DNA from 2 places in the Pseudoalteromonas sp. QJM3NY_22 genome. Region 1 is predicted to be linked to the other one. Evidence: predicted binding sites of a transcription regulator. Region 1 holds the regulator's gene; the other holds the start of a gene.
The links. The regulator sigma-54, encoded in region 1, starts transcription at its own class of promoters, with help from an activator protein. The targets are predictions, from matches to a motif close to GTTGGCACGNNNNTNGNNT.
Positions count from the first base shown of each region.

Region 2: AC0VZ4_RS18005 (BON domain-containing protein) is a predicted target of sigma-54. The motif match lies at 1,314-1,332, and genes of this name have one in related genera.

Region 1 is NZ_CM149655.1:3,580,987-3,584,411, reverse strand. It holds gene rapZ (RNase adapter RapZ) at 1-223, opposite strand, end outside; gene ptsN (PTS IIA-like nitrogen regulatory protein PtsN) at 243-695, opposite strand; gene hpf (ribosome hibernation promoting factor) at 700-987, opposite strand; gene AC0VZ4_RS16510 (RNA polymerase factor sigma-54) at 1,014-2,513, opposite strand; gene lptB (LPS export ABC transporter ATP-binding protein) at 2,583-3,308, opposite strand; gene lptA (lipopolysaccharide transport periplasmic protein LptA) at 3,305-3,425, opposite strand, start outside.
Region 2 is NZ_CM149655.1:3,881,577-3,885,001, reverse strand. It holds gene AC0VZ4_RS18015 (VOC family protein) at 1-65, shown strand, start outside; gene AC0VZ4_RS18010 (LiaF domain-containing protein) at 387-1,052, opposite strand; gene AC0VZ4_RS18005 (BON domain-containing protein) at 1,368-1,934, shown strand; gene AC0VZ4_RS18000 (YqaE/Pmp3 family membrane protein) at 1,999-2,157, shown strand; tRNA gene AC0VZ4_RS17995 (tRNA-Ile) at 2,437-2,513, shown strand; gene AC0VZ4_RS17990 (hypothetical protein) at 2,660-3,319, opposite strand.

The DNA of each region.
Region 1 (3,425 bases):
GTAAGTATTCAAGGATATCGTTAAATTCATCTTGCTCTTTTGGTAAATTACGGACATCAATACTAACTGCAATTTTGTCGTAGTTATCAGATACACTTCTCACTAAAGAAGGTAGCAGATTAATTGGAATATTATCTACGCAATAATAACCTAAATCTTCAACTACGCGTAAAGCAACCGATTTTCCAGAACCGGAACGGCCACTTATGATAATTAATTCCATTTATCACCCATTATGTTAATTACGATTGTTCTACAATAACTTGATACAGCTCAGTATCTGATTTTGCGCTGCGTAACTGTTTACAAAAATCTTTATTATTTAGTTTATCAGCTATCGTTGCGAGCGTCTTTAAGTGCTGCTGGTTATCGCCATCAGGTACGATGAGAGCAACAAATATATCAACAGGGCGATTATCTATAGCATCAAAATTAATAGGTGTTTCGCTTACTAATACGAGTGCTAAGGGCTCTTCTGCGCCGCTCATTCGCCCATGAGGGATTGCAATGCCTCTTCCTATACCAGTGCTTCCCAGTTTTTCTCTATTCATTAAGGCGCTGAGAATATCTTGTTGAGAAAGATATGGGAGCTTGTCATGAGCAAGTTGACTGATGAACTCTAAAATTCTTTTTTTACTATTAAAAAGGACCGCAGCTCTGCTGCAGTCCTGGCATATAAGTGAACTTAATTTCATAATATTAGTGTCGAGCAAGCTTCTCTTTGTGTTTAATAACTTGGCGATCGAGCTTGTCAATCAGCGAGTCAATGGCGGCGTACATATCTTGATGTTCAGTAGAGGCAAATAACTCAGCTCCACTTACATGAATCGTTGCCTCAGCTTTTTGGTTTAATTTTTCTATATCAAGAATGACATGAACATTATTAATATGATCTGAGTGTCTTTCTAGCTTCGCAAATTTGGTATTTACATAATCTCTTAATGAATCAGTTACTTCTACGTGACGACCAGTTAAGTTTAGTTGCATAAGCATTACCCTCTTTGTTTAGCGTCTTAAATCAAACTTTTTCGCTGATTTGACGGTGGAATAGCTAGAGATTCGCGATACTTTGCGATTGTACGTCTCGCTACTTTTATTCCTTGCTCAGCTAATATATCTGCAATTTTACTATCACTCAATGGTTTTGCTGAGTTTTCTGCTGCGATTAATTTTTTAATGAGAGCGCGTATTGCTGTTGATGAGCATTCGCCTCCATTTTCAGTACTTACATGGCTTGAGAAAAAATATTTAAGCTCAAAAATACCGCGAGGTGTATGCATATATTTTTGAGTTGTTACGCGTGAAATAGTTGATTCGTGCATTTCGACCATTTCTGCTACATCATTTAAAACCATTGGTTTCATGGCTTCTGGGCCATGCTCAAAAAAACCTTGTTGTTGCTTAACAATACAATTAGTTACTTTTAATAGTGTATCGTTTCTACTTTCTAAACTTTTAATAAACCATTTAGCTTCTTGTAGATGCGAGCGAATAAACTGGCTATCACCACTTGATTTAACGGTGCGTGACATTGCTGCATATTGGCTGTTGACTCTGATTTTAGGCATGCTATCTGGGTTTAGTTCAACAACCCAGCGACCTTTTATTTTTTTCACCGATACATCAGGAATTACATACTCAGATTCTTCTCTAACTATAGTATCCGCCGGTTTTGGGCTAAGAGTATGTATTAAAGTCATTATTTCTTTAAGCTCTTCTTCTTTGAGCTTTGTTTTTTTCATTAATGTACGATAGTCGCGAGCAGCTAATAGATCAATGTGCTCGGTTAAAATCATTTTTGTTTCATTAATATAGGGTGTTTCTTTATCGTATTGGTTCAGCTGAATACATAAGCATTCTTGTAAACTACGTGCTGCAATACCAACAGGGTCAAACAATTGAATTCGTTTTAAAACAGCTTCTATTTCGTCAAGTTCAACTTCGTTGTCTTCTTCGTTCTCTTGATTAAAACTTTCTAAAATTTCTTCGCAGCTTAGCGTTAAAATACCCGAATCATCGACGGCTTCAACAATCGCAATCGCAATCGCTTCATCGGTAGGACTAAAGGGAGTCAGTTGTAGTTGCCACATTAGGTATTCGTGGAGCGTTTCAGTCGAGGAGCCTTGGTATATAGATTCATCTTCAGGCATTGGTCCTGATGATGATGCTGGGGCTGCGCTCATATATTCATCCCAACTAACATCCATAGCCATTTCATCACTTAGCGTATCTTTAGCAAGTGCTTCACCACTGTCTTGCTCATATTCGCTCGGAACATCATCAGCATTTGCGCTAACAGTTACATCGTCGTTATCTGCTTTTTGCTCGTTTTTACCAGCAGAATCTTCGGCGTAATCTTGCTCTTCAACCTCTAATAGGGGGTTGCTGTCGAGTGCTTCTTGTATTTCTTGCTGGAGATCCAATGTACTGAGTTGCAACAGGCGAATTGCTTGTTGCAGCTGTGGAGTCATTGTAAGTTGCTGGCCCATGCGCAGCTGTAATGATTGCCTCATGTATCTCTAACAATCCTTTTATGTTGTTATAATTAATACTAGCAGATGCTTAAAGACATGGCGTAAATGTTACAGCCTAAATTGCTCGCCTAAATAAACATCACGTACTGTTTTATCGTTTAATACGTGTTCTGGAGTGCCTGATGCAATTAACTCACCATGAGAAACTATGTAGGCTTTTTCGCAAACATCAAGAGTTTCTCTTACATTATGGTCGGTAATTAACACACCAATACCACGATTTTTAAGGTGTTCTATTATTTTCTTTATATCTAACACTGAAATAGGGTCAACACCAGCAAAAGGCTCATCAAGCAATATAAATTTAGGAGCAGCGGCTAGTGCTCGCGCTATTTCAACTCGGCGACGCTCGCCTCCTGATAATGCCATACCTTGGCTATCACGAATGTGCTGAATACTAAATTCATCTAATAAATTGTTAAGTGTGTCTTCTCTTGCTTGCTTATTTAGCTCTTTACGTGTTTCTAAAATAGCCATTAAGTTTTGATAAACAGTAAGCTTTCTAAAAATTGATGATTCTTGGGGTAAGTAACCAATGCCTAATCTAGCACGACTATGCATAGGTAAAAGAGTAATATCGTTATCGTCGATAGAAATCTTGCCTTTATCACTAGGTACAAGGCCTACAATCATATAAAACGTTGTGGTTTTACCTGCACCATTAGGGCCAAGTAACCCGACTATGCTGCCAGCCTTTACTTCCAGACCTACATTTTTTACAACTTCACGGCCTTTATAACTTTTAGCTAATAGTTCTGCTTTTAATGTACTCATGGCTGACCTTTATCGTTTTTTTCTTTTTTAGTCTCAATAGGTACTAAAATAGTATGCACACGATCGGTTGAGTTTTCGTCTTTTTCAGCGCTAATTAATTGCTGTTGCATATCGTAA
Region 2 (3,425 bases), 300 kb from region 1:
GATTTGAAGTAGAGTTCGTAGAATATTTAAGTGATATACCAAGCGAGCGGAATAACGATTTATAATAAAACGTCAGGCAGTAACTTAGGCTTATTTATCTTTCGAAGTTGAATTTTAAGCCGTGTGTTTGGTTTTTAGTAGAACACACCTATGTGGTGTGCTTATTCCCTATAAATAGTTAATAACAACGTATAAATGCCAAACACAGGCTAACGAAAGGCCCTACCTAGGACTGCAGTTAGCACTGAAAATAGTTGCTTGAGATAGATTTATTATCCAGAGTTCAGGTTATTTAGGTTACAAATCTCGGGCAGCAATTAAACGCACCTAATCAAGGCAATATCTGACCTTAAAGGCCAATCGACTCTAACGTGCTGCTAGATAAATTATAATGAGCGGTTATTATTAACGCCAAGTTGTGTTTTTAGCTCGTTTGCAAAGCTCATAAACTTCTCTTTTATGGTGCGTTTTATTTTAACTTCAACCGACCCCATTACTGCTTTACCTTCAATATGAATAGTGGGTCCTTGGCGCTTGTTAAGCGATACCGACTTGTTTTCAAGGCTGCTTAAAATACAAAACATTTTAGAGACTACATTTACATGCTCTGGCACATAAATTTCATCGCTACCAAAAATACAGTTAACGTGAATCGTTACATTTTGATGGGTAAAAATGGCATCAGTAAAATCAAGCACTACAGAGCCCATAAAATTGGTTAAGTATATATTTTTTGGCACAACCCATTGGCCGCTGCGCTCGTTAGAACCCAAAATGCTGCGTAGCGTAAAATCATCATCGCTGTTTTGCTGTGCACTATAATGTGGAGTAAATTGCGATTGTTTTTCTGCTTTATATTGCTGATCGGTATTAAGTGTTAAGTCTTCAACTAGGATTAACAAAGCTTCATTACTACTTGCATCCATAGCCTCATCTAAGCGTCTTTCAAATGCATCCACTGAAATAACGCCATGGCTGTAATTATAAATTAATTGATCTATCACTTGTTCGCGTACCTGCTCTATTGGGCGGTCTTCAACTTTTACAGACATGGGTATTCCTTATTATATTTACTATTGGTGGTGAGTAAGCAAACGGCGTACCAAATATAATTTCAATAATTATCAGAGGCTTAATTTTTCAGTCTGTTTTTAGTTTTGTTATATTAACGATAGATTAACCAAAACAGCAATTATCTAGCTATTTTCACAATGTGAGAAAGTTTTACCGATGAGTCTGTAAATAGTTACACGGCTATAACATGAAATGAGTTAATTTAAATTCCAACCCATTGAATTTAAATGTTAAATTTAGTTGGCCTAAAGTTCGCATTAGTTAAAGTGTCTTTAATCAAAAGGAGAAAGATTATGAAAACATTTAACAAATCTATTATCGCGGCTTTAGTTCTTGGTACTACGGCTATGAGTGCCCAAGCAAACAGCTGGGAAAACGAAAGTAAAGATGCTTGGATTGATGGTAAGGCAGAAACAGTGCTACTTATGAACACTAATCTAAACAACTTTGACATTAACACTGATGTAAAAAATGGCAAGGTAGTACTTACAGGTAAAGTTGATAGCGAAATTGAAAAAGAGTTAGCAGAAGAACTTGTACTTAGCCTAGATGGCGTATCCGATGTTGAAAACAGCCTGACTGTTGTAAAAAACATGGATACCAAAAACACAGACAAAGACATGATGGATGATGGTGATAACGACCTAACAGACGCTAAAATCACCACCGTAATCACAACACGCTTCCTATTTGACTCAGAAGTTGGTGGTACAGACATAGATGTTGATACCGATAACGGTATTGTAACTCTAAACGGTTCTGTAGAATCTGAAGCTGAAAAACAGCTAGCGGTTAAAATTGCCAAAAATGCTGAAGATGTGCGCGACGTGGTAGATAAATTATCTATCGTTGCTGAATAATGCACTATACTCAAAGCCCAGTGAATCTGGGCTTTTTGTTTTTTAATTTTAAAGGAGTTAAGTTATGGATATCATTCGTATAATATTGTCAGTTTTATTACCGCCACTAGGTGTATTTTTGCAAGTAGGCTTAGGTATGCATTTTTGGTTAAATATTTTATTAACACTGCTAGGTTATTTCCCAGGGTTAATACACGCTATTTATATTATTGCTAAAAAGTAACGTTGTGTTATTTGTATTATTAGTTGTGTAAGTCAATTTTAAATACAGCTTAAAGAGGCACTTTTAATTGGCTTGCATGAATCCCTTCTCTTAAATTCCTCATTTTTACACATTACTCCCTCATAAAAGATTACTATTTAAGCAGTTAGCTTACTGATTGTTAAAATAAAGGTTTTTAGTAGTGACAAGCTCTCAAAAAGTTTTTATACTGCAACCCGCTTTAGTCGCTCTGTGACTGAACGCTTCAAAAATTAACTGCCTAGCAGTTATATAAAAGTTGGCCCCTTAGCTCAGTTGGTTAGAGCACACGACTCATAATCGTTAGGTCCCCAGTTCGAGTCTGGGAGGGGCCACCACTTTTACAAACTTTCCAAGTAAACACCTACTAACAGAAATTACCCTGTGCTACCTCTGTGCTACTTTTAATTATACTTATTAACTGGGTTGGGCTAAAGCGCTTAATACAAGAAAAATATTTATCGAATAAAACTACCTTGACTGCTTATACATCACCAGAAACATCGATAACTACAACTTCAATTGCATCTTTTAGTTGCTCACTTAGAGATGCCTCCAAAGCAGAGGCTAGTTCATCAACTGATTTAGGCTTATAATCCTTATAGTTTTTTGTGTTGGGTATCTTTCGTTTTGAGTCTAACCCGTACCAAAAAACTAAGAATATACCTCTCCCTGAGCGCTCTGCGTGTTTCATATATTGTTTGTATAATTGGTCCTTGGGTGCATCCCACAAATCAGGGTGATAGTGTCTCTTAATTTCGATAGGCAGTTTAAGATGCTGCTCTGTATAACTGCAAGCTATGTCAGCTCTTTTGTTTGCAAATTGAAGGTCTTCAGGCTCTGAGCTTATATAGTTAGGTAGTTTATTTCTAAGGAGTGTTAATAAAGCATCTCTTCCCTCATTTTCAGGCTTAGGATTAACTAACTTTCCGTATTGATCTACATTCCAAAATTGCTTATGAATATTAGCATTATCTGATTTAATAACTTTAGCTAAGTCATTTAAATGAGCTGACACTAAGGAAGATAAGTCATCAATATTTGATGGCTTTTGATTAAACAATGTATTCGCAGCCCCCTTCCATGATGGCTTTTTAAAGCTTGCTTCTCTATATAGCTGTTCAGAGTCATGAATTGCTGCCATTAATGTTTGATTGTATGTATTAAACTCAGGTTCGCTGAGCATACCTCTAAGAGCATTTCTTGCCACCGGAAGTGGAATCGATGCTAGTTTAAATATTGCATCTTTA